4 regions of the Phytobacter cepae genome follow, and region 3 is predicted to be linked to each of the others. Evidence: predicted binding sites of a transcription regulator. Region 3 holds the regulator's gene; each other region holds the start of a gene.
The links. Region 3 encodes LexA, which represses DNA repair genes until DNA is damaged. Its sites were predicted from a motif close to TNCTGTATGTACATACAGNA; they were not measured.

Region 1 (4,211 bases), 630 kb from region 3:
TTCCGACAAGCGCCGGGTAGAAACGGCCACGCGAAAAGAATGCGGCGCCAATGGGATAGCCCCGTCCGGGGTGTAAATCCGGCATACCGACGACACGGTGCATACCGGGCAAATCTGCGGTGGTGTGTAATTGTTGGGTCGCTAAACCCTCGACCCATAAGTCGTCCGACGCAATATAAGAAACCGCGTCAGAGAGATAATGAACATTCGTGCCCATATACCAATCCATCTTAAAAATTTAAATAAGGATGTGGCAGACACAGTCAGGGCGAAAAGAGATTAATCCTGGAAAGGTCTGCAAAATGAGTTATTAAAATATGTTGTCATGATTAACCCCCTTTGCAGTCTGATGTATGGAAAGTGCGCGTATAATAATCAGGTTCCGTTTTCATTGCAAGGTTATTTTCTCTACCTTTTCAGCGCCATGTGGTAATTCACAAATGCCACGCCACGGGATTCTACCGATTGTTGCTGAATAACCTGAAAGCCATGGCGTTCGAAAAAGGGCTTCGCCGTAATACTGGCATCGACGGTGATCATGCCGTCTGGAAGACGGGTAACCAGCGTCGCGAATAATGCACTGGCGACCCCGCGACGTATAAATTCAGGAGAGACAAACAGCAGGTCAATATAGCGTTCTATCGCCGTGATAAAACCTACCGGCTGGTTATTAATGACCGCAACCTGTACCCTGGAGTGGGTTAATTTTTCCTGCCAGCGCGACGCATCTATTTGTGCCCAGGCGGCAATCTGGCGCGGGGAATAATCCTGGCTGGCCGTTTCAATAACCGCGCGCAGAAATATTTCGCACAGCGCGTCAAAATCGCTTTCTTTATATTTTCTGATTTCCAGCATTTTATAATCCCAATACCAATTGCCGCTCCAGTTGGGGGTCGAGCAGGGTGACGTGCAGGCCCACTAAACGTACTCCCCGACCGCTGCGGCGCTCATCCCAGGCTTTACGCGCCGTTGCCAGCAAGTCGGCTTTGTTCAGCCGCGGCCAGTTATGCTCCTGGGTGGTGAGCTGAAAATCGGCAAATTTCAGCTTCACGCCCTGGCGGGCAATCAGCAGATCGGGTTTGACGATGAGCAGACGGCGCTCCAGTTCAGCATAAAGGTTCTCGATAATCGCTTCGCACGCTTCCCACTCGTGGATATCGTCCAGTAACGTGCGTTCCACACCCACGGATTTACGCAGCCGCTCGCTGCTGATTTGCCGCTCGTCAATGCCCTGACTGCGCTCCCACAGCACCCTACCAAACTTACCAAACCGTTTAAGTAACATCGCCAAATCGCTGTTTTGCACGTCCTCACAGGTACGCAGACCGAGCGTTTCCAGTTTTGCTGCCGATACCTTCCCGACCCCTGGTATTTTGCTCAGCGGCAAAGTGCGGATGAACGTCGGCACATCGGCAGGCGTGATCACATACTGCCCGTTGGGCTTGTTCAAATCCGAGGCGATTTTGGCGAGAAACTTTATTGGCGCAATCCCCGCAGACGCCGTTAACTGTGTCTCGCGGAAAATGGTCGCCCGAATCTCTTCGGCCATCAAGGTAGCAGAACCGTGGCATTGCGGGCTGTCAGTGACATCAAGATAGGCTTCATCGAGCGATAGCGGTTCAATCAGTGAGGTGTAGCGGGAAAAGATGTCGCGAATCTGATGAGACGCCTCTTTATACGCATCAAAACGACCGGGTAACAGCGTGAGGTGCGGGCAGAGTTTTAACGCCATCGCAGTAGGCATGGCGCTGCGCACGCCAAATTTTCGGGCCGGATAGTTAGCCGTGCTGATCACGCCACGCTTAACCCGACTGCCGCCGATGGCGATCGGAATATCGCGCAGGGCGGGGTTATCGCGCATCTCTACCGCTGCGAAAAAGCAGTCCATATCGACATGTATGATTTTGCGCATAGGCTCACCCTTACCATTACTGGATAAGTATACAGCATTATAACTGGAAACGAGAAGTTACTGAAAAAAGCAGGCACATTTGTGTAAAAAATCGCCTGTCGTGTTGTTATTTCAGGGGTTTTCATCTGACAATACGGCGCAGGGGGATCGGGGCGAAAAAACGAATGTGAAAACTCCGCGATCCGGGCTTGCGAAAAACTACCGTGATGCTAATGTGGGCGCGCCCGAAGCAGATAAATCTGATTTTCTGGGCCTCTTTTTGCCGTCCTGGCAATGTGGTATCCGCTTTATCAAGGAACAAGCAGTATGCGCAAAATCGCATTTTTTCTTGCGATGCTTCTGATGCCGTGCGTCTCGTTTGCTGGTTTATCCAGTAACAGTTCAACAACGCCGATCAGCCAAGAATACAAGCAGCAGTTGATGGGGTCGCCGGTTTACATCCAGATCTTCAAAGAAGAGCGCACCCTTGATCTCTACGTCAAAATGGGCGAGCAGTACCAGCTCCTCAACAGCTATAAAATTTGTAATTACTCGGGCGGCCTGGGGCCAAAACAGCGTCAGGGTGATTTCAAGAGTCCGGAAGGGTTCTATTCCGTTCAGCGTAGCCAGCTCAAGCCGGATAGTCGCTTCTATAAAGCCATTAATATCGGCTTTCCGAACGCCTTTGACCGTGCCCATGGTTATGAAGGGAAATACCTGATGATCCACGGCGCGTGCGTCTCAATCGGTTGTTACGCGATGACGGATTCACAAATCGATGAGATCTTCCAGTTCGTGACGGGCGCATTGGTGTTTGGGCAACCGACGGTGCAGTTAAGCATTTACCCGTTCCGGATGACCGATGCGAATATGCAGCGCCATAAATACTCGACTTACGCGAAATTCTGGCAGCAGCTTAAACCAGGCTATGACTTCTTCGAGCAGACGCGTAAGCCGCCGGTGGTATCCGTTGTCGACGGAAACTACGTGGTCAGCAAACCGCTGAGCCACGAAGTCGTTCACCCGCAGCTGGCGTCAAACTACACGCTCCCCGAGGCAAAATAACGCCCACTCGCCTGGCATAATCTTGTGCCAGGTTTCATTGCCCGTCAGCGGTTGCGTGGCAATCACGGTAACCACATCGTTCGGTGTGGTTTCCCGCTGAAAATCAATTTCAACATCCTGATCCAGTAACGTCGCCACGCCAAAGGGGGCGCGTCGGGTGATCCAGAATAGATTCGTTGAGCAAAACGCCATCACATATCGCCCGTCTGACAGCAGCATGTTAAACACGCCCTTCTCTCGCAGTTGCGTCGCCAGTGTCGCAATGTACTTAAACACCGCTTCCATATTGCCCGGCGTGCGCGGGTAGCGCGTTGTCAGCTTGTCGAGCAGCCAGCAGAACGCCTTTTCGCTGTCGGTCTCGCCAACCGGGCGGAAGTTGCCGGTCTGCAGGGTTTTATAACCCGTCAACTGCCCGTTATGGGCGTAGGTCCAGTTGCGGCCCCACAGCTCACGGGTAAACGGATGGGTATTTTCCAGCGCCACTTCCCCACGGTTGGCCTGACGAATATGGGCCACCACCGAGTGAGATTTAATCGGATAATCCTGCACCAGTTTGGCAATCGGGGAGTTGAAGCTGGGTTGTGGATCCTTGAACGTGCGACAGCCTTTCCCTTCGTAGAAGGTGATACCCCAGCCGTCTTTATGCGGCCCGGTTCCTCCACCACGCTGCACCAGCCCGGTGAAACTAAAGCAGATATCGGTCGGCACATTAGCGCTCATCCCGAGCAGTTCGCACATACAACACCTCCACAACGCCTGAAAAAAAAGAAGGCGTAATTGTTGCAGCCAGTTTGGACACGGACAGCGCGCAAAAACCGGCGCGTACACAGAGTACGTGAGGATTTTGGGCACTGCCCAGGTTCAAAACGGCAAATAAAATAGCCTTCTTAGGCTTTTTCCATCTCTTTTTCGATAAGCAGGATCAGGATGTGAATCACTTTAATGTGAATTTCCTGAATACGGTCAGCATAACCGAAATGCGGCACACGAATCTCGATATCCGCAGTCCCTGCCATTTTGCCGCCATCTTTCCCGGTCAGGGTGATGACTTTCATGCCCTGCGCGCGCGCAGCATCAATCGCTTTAATGACGTTCGCTGAGTTACCGGAAGTGGAAATCCCCAGCAGGACATCGCCCGAGCGACCCACCGCTTCCACGTAACGAGAGAAGACGTGATCGTAACCGAAGTCGTTGCTCACACAGGAGAGATGACTGACGTCGGAAATGGCAATGCCAGGGTAGCCTGGGCGGTTTT
Region 2 (4,211 bases), 130 kb from region 3:
GAAATCAACGTGCTGGTGGTAGACAGCACCAAGTTTGGACGCCGGGCGATGTGCCGCAACGGCGATATCGGCGATTTTCACTATGTGGTCAGCGACCGGGCGCCCACGCCGCAGCAAAGAGAATTACTGGCGCGACGGCAGACACGATGGTTGTGTCGGGAGGACGCGTAACGCGCCCTCCATGCCGGATGGGCCTAAATGTTACCCCTGGCGCAGGTTCTGCGCTGCTTTGACCATGTTTGCCAGCGCGGCGCGAGTTTCCGGCCAGCCACGGGTTTTCAGGCCGCAGTCCGGGTTCACCCACAGCCGCTCAGACGGGATACGCCGGGCAGCTTTTGCCAGCAGGGCTTCAATCCACTCTACGCTTGGGACGTTCGGTGAGTGGATGTCATAGACCCCCGGCCCGATATCGTTCGGGTAGTCGAAGGCTTCGAACGACTCCAGCAGCTCCATATCTGAGCGCGATGTTTCAATGGTGATCACGTCCGCATCCAGCGCCGCGATGGAATCCATGATGTCGTTAAACTCGCAATAACACATGTGGGTGTGAATCTGGGTGTCATCTTTCGCCACGGCGGCATTGATGCGGAAGGCTTCGACGCCCCAGGCCAGATACGCCTCCCAGTCGCTGCGGCGCAGCGGCAGGCCTTCACGCAGGGCCGGCTCATCAATTTGAATGATGCCGATACCGGCCGCTTCCAGATCCGCCACTTCGTCACGCAGCGCCAGCGCTATCTGTTTGGCGATGGTTTCGCGACTCACATCTTCACGCGGGAAGGACCAGCACAGGATCGTCACTGGGCCGGTCAGCATCCCTTTTACCGGCTTGTCGGTCAGAGACTGGGCGTACTTCGCCCACTCCACGGTAATGGCTTCCGGGCGGCTGACGTCGCCAATCACCACCGGCGGCTTCACGCAGCGGGAGCCATAGCTCTGCACCCAGCCATTCTGGGTGAAGACGAATCCCTCCAGATGCTCACCGAAATACTCGACCATGTCATTGCGTTCGGCTTCGCCATGGACCAGTACATCCAGCCCCAGCCGTTCCTGCTCCACAATCGCCTGTTTGATATGTTCAGCAATGCCAGTGCGATAGTGGCTGGCGTCAAGATTGCCTTTTTTGAAGTCCAGACGCAGGCCACGAATTTCGGTGGTTTGCGGGAACGAACCGATGGTGGTGGTGGGCCAGGCAGGCAGATTAAAGCGCGCACGCTGGGCTTTTGCGCGCACGGCGTAGGGACTGTTGCGCTGGCTGTCCTGCCCGGTTATCGCCGCCAGGCGGCGGTTGACAGCCGTGTTATGCACACGGGTGGAATGACGACGCGCCTGAATCGGTGCGCTCCACGCTTCAATGGCCGCGGTGTCGCCGCTGTTCAGGGCATCGCGCAGCAGTGCAAGCTCTTCACACTTCTGCAGCGCGAAGGCAAACCAGCTCTTTACCTCGGCATCGAGGCGTGTTTCTACACTCAGATCGATGGGGCTATGCAACAGCGAACAGGAAGAGGCCACCCATAGCGGACGTTGGCCGATGATCGCTGCAATTTGTGCATATTTTTCGCTGAGATCGGCACGCCAGACGTTGCGGCCGTTGACCAGTCCTGCCGAGAGCAACCAGTCAGAGGGCAGGCGCTCGTGTAGCCCGGCAACGTCATCCTTTCCGTGAACAAAATCAACGTGCAGACCCTGTACCGGCAGTGCCGTAATGGTGTCGAGGTTCGGTGTGACGCCCTCGAAATAGGTGGTCAACAGCAGCTTCACCTGCCCGGTTAACGCATCGTATGCTGGTTTAAAGGCGTTCAGCCATGCCTGCGGCAGTTCCAGCACTAACGCCGGTTCGTCGATTTGTACCCACTCAACGCCGCGTGCGGCGAGCTCCGCCAGCACCTGCTGGTAGACCGGCAGAATATCGTGCAGCAGGCTCAGGCGATCAAACGCCTCACCTTTGACTTTACCCAGCCACAGGTAAGTGACCGGCCCCAACAGCACGGGCTTGACCTTGTGGCCCAACGCCAGCGCTTCGTCCACTTCCTCCAGCAGTTGCGTCCAGCTCAGTGTGAATTGCTGACCTTTCACGAACTCCGGCACCATATAGTGATAATTGGTGTTGAACCATTTGGTCATTTCTGCCGCCGCCGCGGGTTCGCCGCTCGGTGCCCGACCGCGCCCCATACGAAAAAGCGTATCGATATCAATGGAGCCGTCTCTGTTCTGATGACGAGCCGGGACGTTGCCGAGCAGCAGGCTGGTGGTCAGAACATGGTCGTACCAGGCGAAATCACCCACCGGCAAAAGATCGATACCCGCTGCTTTTTGCTGATCCCAGTGACGGGCGCGCAGTTCACGCCCGACCGCCAGCAGTTCATCGCGGGAAATGTTTCCTGCCCAGTAACCTTCTTGCGCTTTTTTCAACTCGCGGCGCAGGCCAACGCGAGGAAAACCGAGGGTGTGGTTTAAAACTGTCATATGAGCTTCCTCTAAGTCATTGTCAATCCGATGGATTTTGAATTCAGGGAAGGCGGTGAGTTTGCTTATCTCCGGGAGCTTACTGAAGTAAGTGAGCGGGGTAAGTAAACGCAGCCAACGCGCCATAAATTTAAAAGACGAAGGATTTTAGCCGTCCAGATGTTTACACATCTATATTTGGCGGTTACTGTATATTCCTCAAGCGCAAATTGTTCACGCCGAAGTGAAGGACTTTCATGATCGAAATTAAACATCTGAAAACGCTGCAAGCGTTACGGAACTGCGGATCGCTCGCGGCGGCGGCGGCCACGCTGCACCAGACGCAGTCCGCACTTTCCCACCAGTTCAGCGATCTGGAACAACGCCTTGGCTTCCGGCTTTTTGTGCGTAAAAGTCAGCCCCTGCGCTTTACGCCGCAGGGTGAGATCTTGCTGCAACTGGCAAACCAGGTGCTGCCACAAATCACCAGCGCATTGCAGGCCTGCAACGAACCCCAGCAAACGCGCCTGCGCATTGCCATTGAATGCCATAGCTGTATTCAGTGGTTAACCCCGGCGCTGGAGCGTTTTCATACCCAGTGGCCGCAGGTGGAGATGGATTTTAAATCCGGCGTGACCTTTGACCCGCAGCCTGCGCTACAGCAGGGTGAGCTGGATCTGGTCATGACATCGGACATTCTGCCGCGCAGCGGTCTGTTCTATTCGCCGATGTTTGATTTTGAAGTGCGTCTGGTGCTCTCCCCTGACCACCCTCTGGCCACCCGTGCACGGATCACACCGGAAGATATCGCCGCCGAAACCTTGCTTATTTATCCGGTGCAACGCAGTCGGTTGGATATCTGGCGTCACTTCCTGCAGCCGGCTGGCATTAGCCCGTCGTTAAAAAGCGTGGATAACACGTTGCTGTTGATTCAGATGGTAGCCGCACGGATGGGGATCGCCGCGCTGCCGCACTGGGTAGTAGAGAGTTTTGAGCGCCAGGGTCTGGTGGTCACAAAGACCCTGGGTGAGGGGTTATGGAGCCGATTGTACGCCGCCACGCGCGATGGTGAGCAGCGTCAACCCATTACCGAGGCTTTTATTCGCTCAGCGCGGAACCACGCTTGCGACCATTTGCCGTTTGTTCGGAGCGCGGAGCGACCCACTGTCGATGGACCCACAGCGAGGCCATTATCACCGCAGCCCCAATAATAAAGCTCGGCCAGTGCGGCTGCTCCTGCCAGATGGCAAGGTTAACCAGCAGCCCGGCCGGAACGTGTACATTGTTCATGATGCCAAGCGTACCAGCATCCACCTGCGTTGCCCCGTAGTTCCACATAAAGTAACCCAAACCTGAAGCAACGACGCCGAGCCAGATAAGCACTCCCCATTGCAGATTCGTGGTCGGCAGTTTTTGTGGATTTCCCAGCGCAAACCAGGCGGTCACCGCCACCACAAACGCCCCGAGGTAGAACCAGGCAAAGGCGTTGTGCTGCGGCATCGGACGGGTTTCCATCAGGCGCTTATAGCCCACCATACCGATAGCAAAACTGATGTTGGCGAGCTGTACAAACATCAGGCCAGTCCAGAAGTGGTCGCTGACTTTGTCATAACGAATAATCGCCGCCCCCACGACCGCCAGCAGCGCACTTAGCGCGTAGCCCCAACGCAGCTTGCGCTTACTGAGCAGATCATAAATCAGCGTGATATAGAGCGGGGTAAAGACGGTGAAGAGTAAAAACTCCGTGACCGTGAGGTAGAGGTACGCCC
Region 3 (4,211 bases):
CAACCGAATAACCCCGCTGGAACAGTTCGCCCAGGTATTCGCGGAACACGGTGGAATAGAGTTTGTTGCCTTTGAAAGAGCGACGAATAAAGAACGCCCCCAGACGGCGGAAGATAGGGCCTGCTGGCCAGAAGTTCAGGTTAATACCGGCAGCGATGTGCGGCGGCACCAGCCCCTGATGATAGAGCACGTAAGAGAGCAGCAGGTAGTCCATATGGCTGCGGTGGCAGGGCACATAGACAATTTCATGGCCGTCATGGGCCAGTTGGCGTATGCGCTCGGCGTTGTGCACGTTGATGCCCTGGTACAGGCGGTTCCAGGTAAAGCTGAGAATACGGTCAGAGAGGCGAATCATCTCGTAAGAGAAGTTCGCCGCGATCTCTTCCATCAGCGCGATCGCGTTTTGCTGCGCCTTATCATGGGAGATTTTCTTGCTGCGCGCTTCGTCTTCAACGGCGCGGGCAATGGCTTTCGAGGCCAGCAGCTTGTTGAACAGATCCTGACGCGCAGGCAGCCGTGGGCCCACCGCAGCGAGACGCTGGCGAGCAAAATGCATACGCGCCACGCGCGCCAGTTTTTGCGCGATGATTTTATCCGTGCCGTGTTCAGTGGCCATGCGGCGCAGTGAAACTGGCGGTGAGAAACGCACAAAGCTGTCACGTCCAAGCCAGGAGATGGCAAAGAATTTCTGAATGCCATTGAGCATACGCAGCGGCGGATTCACTTCGCCCTTCTCGCGGCCTGGCGAACGACCGAACATCATCGAAACCGGCACCATCTGCACATCCAGGTCGGGATGGCTACGGTGCAAATCGAGGTAGTCGTGAAACAGCTTGATGGACTCTTCTTTCGGTGTGTACCAGGTAAATACCCGCGGCCCACCATGAATGAAGATATATCGCGGCAGCTCCACGCCGTCGATCACAAGCGGTTCAAACGGGTCCGGCAAATCATGTGCCAGACATTGAGCGCGTAACGTCAGTAAGTCGGCCTTAGAGTTATAAGGCAAAACATACATAATAGGGCGTGAGGTATCGAGCCCCAGTTCCTGTGCGGGTTCCGCAGGGATAGACTTACTTTTTACCAGCACGCTTAATGGTAAATTAAGTAATTTGTAGTAAATTCGTGGCCAGCCGGACATAAAGGATGTAAAGCCTCTGGTTATTAATGCCAATGCGCCGCAAGAATATCAGAAAGCGCGCACAAATTCTTTTGTACCTCTATAACCTTACATAGAGATTGATGCTCATAACATAAAAAGGTTCTTTTAATGGCCAATAACACCACTGGCATGACCCGTATTATCAAAGCAGCCGGGTACTCCTGGAAAGGCGTCCGTGCCGCCTGGATAAACGAAGCTGCCTTTCGTCAGGAGTCCGTTGCGGTCATTCTGGCAATTATTATCGCTTGTTTCCTTGATGTCGACGCGATCACCCGCGTATTGCTGATTGGCTCGGTAGCGCTGGTGATGATCGTTGAAATTCTCAACAGTGCGATTGAAGCGGTCGTTGACCGTATTGGTTCCGATTTTCATGAACTTTCCGGACGGGCAAAAGATATGGGTTCAGCGGCGGTGCTCATGACCATTCTGGTTGCTCTCTTCACCTGGATTTCACTGCTGTGGGGCCATTTCCGATAAGCCTTCCAGAATTGCGCTAACTGCTGGTTTTTTGCGTAATTTTGGTTTCAAAATCGCCTTTAGCTGTATATACTAACAGCATAACTGTATATACACCCAGGGGGCGGAATGAAAGCTTTAACGGCCAGGCAGCAAGAGGTGTTCGATCTCATTCGCGATCGAATCAACCAAACCGGCATGCCGCCGACGCGTGCGGAGATCGCGCAACAGTTGGGGTTCCGTTCCCCAAACGCTGCCGAAGAGCATTTAAAAGCGTTGGCGCGTAAAGGCGTACTTGAGATTGTCTCTGGCGCATCGCGCGGTATTCGTTTGTTGCTGGAAGTCGAAGAAGACGCCGGTTTACCGCTGGTAGGCCGTGTTGCTGCAGGTGAACCTCTGTTGGCTCAGCAGCATATTGAAGGCCATTATCAGGTCGATCCTTCTCTGTTCAAACCGAATGCGGATTTTCTGCTGCGCGTAAGTGGAATGTCCATGAAAGACATCGGCATTATGGACGGTGACTTGCTGGCAGTGCATAAAACGCAGGACGTACGTAATGGTCAGGTCGTTGTCGCGCGCATTGACGATGAAGTGACCGTCAAGCGACTGAAAAAGCAGGGTAATACGGTTGAATTGCTGCCTGAAAACAGCGAGTTCTCGCCGATTGTGGTCAATTTGCGCGAGCAAAACTTCACGATCGAAGGTCTGGCAGTCGGTGTGATTCGCAATGGCGAATGGCTGTAACCCTCAATTGTAAGCCGTGGTAGCGCTCTGTGTTGTCACGGTTTTTTAATAAAATTCAATTACTTAGATATCTTTCCTTTCTTTTTTTCTCCTCTCTTTCTGCCGATAGACGTTCTTAAAAATACCGTCTGGATGGTTAAAAATTCCGAATAAATCCACCACGTCGTTATCCGTGACTACAATTATTATCACGTTCAGCAGATTACGAACGTAACAAAAATGGATGAATACTCGCTATTCAAAACCGAACGATGAGGAAATGATTATGAATAAAGACGAAATCGGCGGTAACTGGAAACAGTTCAAAGGTAAAGCGAAAGAACAGTGGGGCAAATTGACCGACGATGATATGACCATCATCGAAGGTAAACGCGACCAGCTGGTAGGTAAAATTCAGGAACGTTATGGCTACCAGAAAGATCAGGCGGAAAAAGAAGTCGTTGATTGGGAAACCCGCAACGAATACCGCTGGTAGTCCTTTTTCCCTCTGAATATGCATTAGAGTGACTACCCTGCCCGACGGTACATGGACGTACCACTCTTTTCAAATCACACTGCTTAAAAGAGAAACCGCCGCTAGCGCGGTTTTTTCTTTACCAGAATCGAGTGATCATGGTGGCATTCACCCTGATGACGACACGCTTCCACTTCGGCGCATTTAGCGCACAAACCATGTGCTTCGATGACATTATGACGTAAGGCAAATCCTAATTTAGCCGCCAGTGCATGCATAATATCTTCTGCGCCTTCCGCTTGTTCTTCTTTAACTACGCCGCATCTGTCGCAAATAAACATGGCCGACGTGTGGGTCGGTTGATCGAACAGATGGCACAGGACGTAGCTGTTGGTGGACTCTACTTTGTGCACGAAACCCTGTTCCAAAAGGAAGTCCAGCGCGCGATAAACGGTAGGGGGTTTCGCCTGCGGTTCGCTCTCCCGCAGCAGATCCAGCAGATCATAAGCGCTTATTGCACCTTCCCGCAGACTTAGCAGACGCAGAACTTCGAGGCGCTGTGGCGTCAGACGCACATTGCGCTGCACACACAGTTTTTCAGCCTGCGCTAGCATCTCTTGCGAAGTGGTCTTGTCCATTGTCGTCCTCTCATTTCCCGGCGGCATAATTCCTCACTTTACCATGTTCTGCACTAAACGCCGAGATCGGGCTTCTTCCTCCGGCTTTCACAATCGCATTACGTCTTCTATAAATAATGAGGGTCAATTCTTATAACTATAATTTCTGCCAGTAATTACCTGTTTGGCAGAATTAGACATTTTTCCGGTGTTATTCGCAGCAATAGAGCATTCCTGTTCATGTAAAAAGGAACAGGGCATAAAAAAAACTCATCTGACTACGAGACGCATAATTGTGAAAAACAAACTCAAACTTTCAGTGGTCGCTATCGCTGTCTCCTTTTCCGTGGCCAATCAAGCGGGAGCAGCGAATACCTGGGCGGAAGCGCGTAATGATGCAATGGGGGGGACGGGGGTGGCGTCTGCCAGTTATGGCAGTGCGGCATTAATTAACCCGGCACTTCTGGCAAAAGCAAAACCTGAAGATGATATATCCGTTATTCTGCCAAGTTTTACCGCGCAAATTAACGATAAAGACGATCTGCGTAATGAAATTGAAGACATCAATGACAAGATCGACTACTACGGCGATGTTGTTGATGGTCTTTCACTGGGCGATGTTCTGGCTGACCCCATTGGTACCGTCAACCAGTTCCAGAGCGCCGCAGGCGATCTTGCGGACTCCCTTGAATTCCTGAAAGGCAAGCGCGCCAGTGCGAATGCGGGGGCGGGGATCGCGGTTAGTATTCCAAACGACACGTTGTCGGTCGCCTTTGTC
Region 4 (4,211 bases), 2.4 Mb from region 3:
TTACAGAACTTACATTCACGACATTCAGCGGTGTACAGCGGAATAACGTGATCGCCCACGCTCAGACTGGTGACGCCTTCACCCACTTCCACCACGACGCCGCCACCTTCATGGCCAAGTACCGCCGGGAAGACGCCTTCCGGATCGTCACCGGATAAGGTAAAGGCATCGGTGTGACACACGCCGGTATGGGTGATGCGAACCAGCACTTCGCCTTTTTTTGGCGGCGCGACATCGATCTCAACAATTTTGAGCGGTTGACCCGGCCCGAAAGCCACTGCAGCACGTGATTTCATCAGACGTTTCCTTTTTATGTGTACGTAAGTTTATTTTAGATAAGAGCGCAAAAGATGACCGACTTCTGCCATGCGCAGCGCGCGCTGTTCGGGTGTGGTATCCCCCGCGACCAGCTCATCTTTTAAGTGGATTTCAACCATCTCCCCCATCAGACCGTTTGACGCTCCGCGAACGGCGGCGATCTGCTGCAAAATGGCGATGCAGGGCTCACCGTTTTCCAGCGCCCGTTCTAGCGCGTCGACTTGCCCACGAATGCGGCGCACGCGGGTGAGAATGCGTTTTTTATCTTCAGGTGAATGTGGCATTTTTGCTCCCTCTGATACTATAGAGGGGTATGGTACATGAAACACTTATCTGTTGTAAAAGAAGAACGTACATTGAGGGGAAAAATGTGTCGTTAGTAACGCACCGTCAGCAGATCTGCGAAACGCGTCGTGTATCGAGGCGAAAGTATCTCTCTTTTCATCTGCCACGGCTGCTGAATGCCCTGTCCGGCAAAGTAGAGGGTCCCTTTTCCTCTCTTTTCATTGAGCGTATCCAGCAGCAGCATCAGCGCCTCGCTGTTTGGTCGCGGCGCGCTCTCATCAAATAAGTTGAACTGTGCGACACCATGGCTGAAAAAATCGCCGAGCATCACCCCGGCTTTCTGATATCGATGCCCTTCCCGCCAGATATTATCCAGGCAGCGCGTTGCCGCCTGGATAATATCGCGCGTGTCCTGGGTCGGCGTCAGCAGTGGTAAGGCAACACTGTTACCGTAATAAGGTTCATTGGGCGCGAAGGGGGAGGTTTTGACAAACGCGGAGACAAACCGGCAATACTGGCGCTCCTTCCGCAATTTTTCGGCAGCGCGCGTGGCATGGGAACAGATAGCCTCGCGCATATCTTCGTAATTCGACACACGATCGCCGAAGCTGCGACTACACACAATCTCTTGCTTATGGGGTATAAACTCTTCCATTTCCAGGCAAGGTTCGCCGCGCAGTTCGCGAATCGTCCTTTCCAGTACCACGTTGAAATGCTTTCTGATGACCCATGTGGATTGCTCGGAGAGATCCAGCGCCGTCTTTATCCCCATTGCATTCAGTTTTTTGGTGATGCGCCGCCCCACTCCCCAAACCTCTTCGACCGGGGTCAGGGCCATCAGCCTTCGCTGACGATCCACGTTCGACAGATCAACGACTCCCCCCGTCTGACGCAGCCACTTTTTGGCTGCATGATTGGCGAGTTTCGCCAGCGTCTTGGTCGGCGCAATGCCGACGCCAATCTGCAAATGCGTTCGTTTCAGCACGGTATCGCGGATTTCCAGGCCAAATTCATGGAGGACCCGGCAGTTACGCACGCCGGTCAGGTCACAGAAGGCTTCGTCGATGGAATAAATCTCTACGCGCGGCACCATCTCTTCCAGGGTCGTCATCACCCGATGGCTCATATCGGCGTAGAGTTCATAATTGCTGGAAAAAGCGACAACGTTATGCTGCCTGAAGGCCTCTTTTTGTTTGAAGTACGGTGCGCCCATGGTGATGAAGGGTTTGGCTTCTGCACTGCGCGCAATGACGCAGCCATCGTTATTTGATAGCACCACGACCGGGCGCCCTTTTAAATCGGGCCGGAATACCGTCTCGCACGACGCGTAAAAGGCGTTCACATCGCATAAGGCGAACATATCAGCGCGTCGCTTTAACGATAAAGGTTACAACCCCAAAAATGTCGAGCGTCTCTTCGTTGCTGATAATAATGGGTGAGTAGGCGCTGTTCATGGGATTAAGCTGGATGCGGGGGCGGAGCTGGAGCGTTTTGACAGTAAATTCGCCATCGACGGCGGCAATAACGATATCGCCATGTTCGCCGGTGCGGGCGCTGTCGACAATCAGCAGGTCACCATCGGAAATGCCGGCGTCCGTCATGCTGTCGCCTGCGGCTTTAACAAAGTACGTTGAAGAAGGGTGTTGAATCAGTAAGGCGTTTAAATCAATGCGTTGTTCGACATAATCGGCTGCCGGAGACGGAAAACCGCACTGAACAAGATCGCTAAAAAGCGGAATAGCGGTTACCACACGTAGCTCCGCGGGTTTGAAAAATTCCATACATCACCTCCTGAATTAATTACTGTTTTTATATACAGTAGTTTTGTCAGTCGCGATGATCAAGATACCGCTGCGCTTGTTATTGAACACAAAACCCCCGTTTTGCCTTAAAGCATTGCCTGATGAGGAGCTTAGGTGAAGTGTAAATTTTGCCGGAATACGTTTAATTGCTTATTTCATGGGCAAAGAGGAGGAGACCGCGCTTGATGCTGTATGTATTTACAGTATACTCGTATCAGGTTTTTTATCTGGGTCTGGAGACGGTTATGTTCGTGGAACTGGTTTACGATAAACGCAATTTTGCAGGATTGCCTGGCGCACAAGAGCGCATTTTAGCCGAATTAACAAAACGTATCGGCCGCATTTTCCCGGATGCAGAGGTTCGCGTGAAGCCGATGGTGACGCTGCCGTCGATTAACACCGATGCCAGCAAACATGAGAAAGAGCAGATCAGCCGCGCAGTGCAGGAAATGTTTGAAGAGGCCGATATGTGGCTGGCGGTGGATGAGTAAAACGAGTTGGGCGTGCGCAGGTAAAAAGATCGGACGCCCGATATCAAATGGGTTTAGCAGTAAACGCTAGATTTTGAAAACCAACGTAGCAACTTTGATTCGCTCATAGACCTCAGTGGAGGGTGGAGCCGGGAGCTTCGCGTGTTCAATCGCTGATTTCACCACATGGCAAAAACCCGGATCACCGTTGACAGCTTGAACGTCGTTTAGCGAACCATTTGGATTCAGCTTAATGTCCAGACTGCATGTTTTCCCTTTCCACACATCAAGGTCATTTATTTCACGTTCAATAGCATTTCTTATCTGACCCGCATATCTCATGAGTTCCGCATTTGGGCTTTGTTCAGAAATGCCCTCAAGTAAGTCATCCACCTCTTTATTTTTTGGATGATGATTTGCTTGTGTACACCCTGCCAGCGATAACGCCGCAAAAGCCAGTAATAACACCCCACATTTATAACCCGCTCTGGCATAAATAGTTGTTATCATTATTTTGCTTTACCTTCTGTTTCTGTCATGACGTTAAAAGATACATGCCCCTGATGAACCCCAGGTTTTCCGGGTTCGAATTTGCAACGATTGACTGTCCGTTCAACCTCTTTTAAAAAAACCTCATCCCCTTTAAGTGACGTTGAGTAGACCTCTCCTTTCGCATTGACCCATGCCTGATATTCCACTGTACCTGAAATACGTAGTGCACTCGCTTTAGCAGGCATCACCGGTTGGGGGCAATTGAGGAGAACGGGTTTTTGCTCACTCGCTATCGCGGTTCCGGCAAAAAGCATGGTGGTGAAAAGTAATACACCTTTTTTCATAAACGGATCCCTCTCGTTATTTTTTAAAACATTAAAACAGAACGACGGCAGACGCGTTGATCAAAACAATCCTGAAAGCGGTTCTATGTCACAATAGAAAAAATCAGCAAAAGGACGTTTTATGATCGCTTTCACCCCCATTACCTCTGCCACCTTTCAGGGCTTTGTGGACTATTTCGTGCCGGATTATGCCGCCGAGATTACCGCCAATTATCATCTCAGTGAAACCGAAGCGCTCACTCAGGCCGCGCAGGAAATAAAAAACAGCTTTCCGCTGGCAGAAAACACGCCGGGTCAGACACTGCTGTGCATTACCCACCAGGAAAATAACCGCGAGTTGCATATAGGTTACCTGTGGTACAAAGCCAATACGCTGCAGAAATCCGTTTTTATTAATGAGTTTTATCTGTTCCCGCTGTTTCGCAATAAAGGACTGGGCCGCAAAGCGTTACGGGCACTTGAAGAGAGGTTAACACATGAGGGATGCCGCCAAATTCAGC

Region 1: a site for LexA is predicted at 1,930-1,949, ahead of dinB (DNA polymerase IV). Genes of this name have one in related genera too.
Region 2: a site for LexA is predicted at 2,649-2,668, ahead of metR (HTH-type transcriptional regulator MetR). Genes of this name have one in related genera too.
Region 4: a site for LexA is predicted at 2,592-2,611, ahead of ACUY4Q_RS11110 (DinI-like family protein). Genes of this name have one in related genera too.

Annotation. Positions count from the first base shown of each region.
Region 1 is NZ_CM135107.1:4,150,697-4,154,907, forward strand. It holds gene ACUY4Q_RS19525 (RNA ligase RtcB family protein) at 1-217, opposite strand, end outside; gene ACUY4Q_RS19530 (GNAT family N-acetyltransferase) at 409-855, opposite strand; gene dinB (DNA polymerase IV) at 857-1,912, opposite strand; gene dpaA (peptidoglycan meso-diaminopimelic acid protein amidase) at 2,219-2,956, shown strand; gene ACUY4Q_RS19545 (class II glutamine amidotransferase) at 2,927-3,694, opposite strand; gene lpcA (D-sedoheptulose 7-phosphate isomerase) at 3,844-4,211, opposite strand, start outside.
Region 2 is NZ_CM135107.1:4,910,681-4,914,891, forward strand. It holds gene ACUY4Q_RS22985 (DeoR/GlpR family DNA-binding transcription regulator) at 1-171, shown strand, start outside; gene metE (5-methyltetrahydropteroyltriglutamate--homocysteine S-methyltransferase) at 202-2,463, opposite strand; gene metR (HTH-type transcriptional regulator MetR) at 2,700-3,653, shown strand; gene ACUY4Q_RS23000 (carboxylate/amino acid/amine transporter) at 3,541-4,211, opposite strand, start outside.
Region 3 is NZ_CM135107.1:4,776,212-4,780,422, reverse strand. It holds gene plsB (glycerol-3-phosphate 1-O-acyltransferase PlsB) at 1-1,141, opposite strand, end outside; gene ACUY4Q_RS22390 (diacylglycerol kinase) at 1,271-1,639, shown strand; gene lexA (transcriptional repressor LexA) at 1,748-2,362, shown strand; gene ACUY4Q_RS22380 (CsbD family protein) at 2,628-2,837, shown strand; gene zur (zinc uptake transcriptional repressor Zur) at 2,939-3,454, opposite strand; gene ACUY4Q_RS22370 (conjugal transfer protein TraF) at 3,729-4,211, shown strand, end outside.
Region 4 is NZ_CM135107.1:2,377,857-2,382,067, reverse strand. It holds gene ACUY4Q_RS11130 (S-(hydroxymethyl)glutathione dehydrogenase/class III alcohol dehydrogenase) at 1-296, opposite strand, end outside; gene ACUY4Q_RS11125 (metal/formaldehyde-sensitive transcriptional repressor) at 327-602, opposite strand; gene ACUY4Q_RS11120 (Y-family DNA polymerase) at 695-1,963, opposite strand; gene ACUY4Q_RS11115 (translesion error-prone DNA polymerase V autoproteolytic subunit) at 1,965-2,384, opposite strand; gene ACUY4Q_RS11110 (DinI-like family protein) at 2,651-2,896, shown strand; gene tolA (cell envelope integrity protein TolA) at 2,963-3,385, opposite strand; gene ACUY4Q_RS11100 (energy transducer TonB) at 3,385-3,711, opposite strand; gene ACUY4Q_RS11095 (GNAT family N-acetyltransferase) at 3,833-4,211, shown strand, end outside.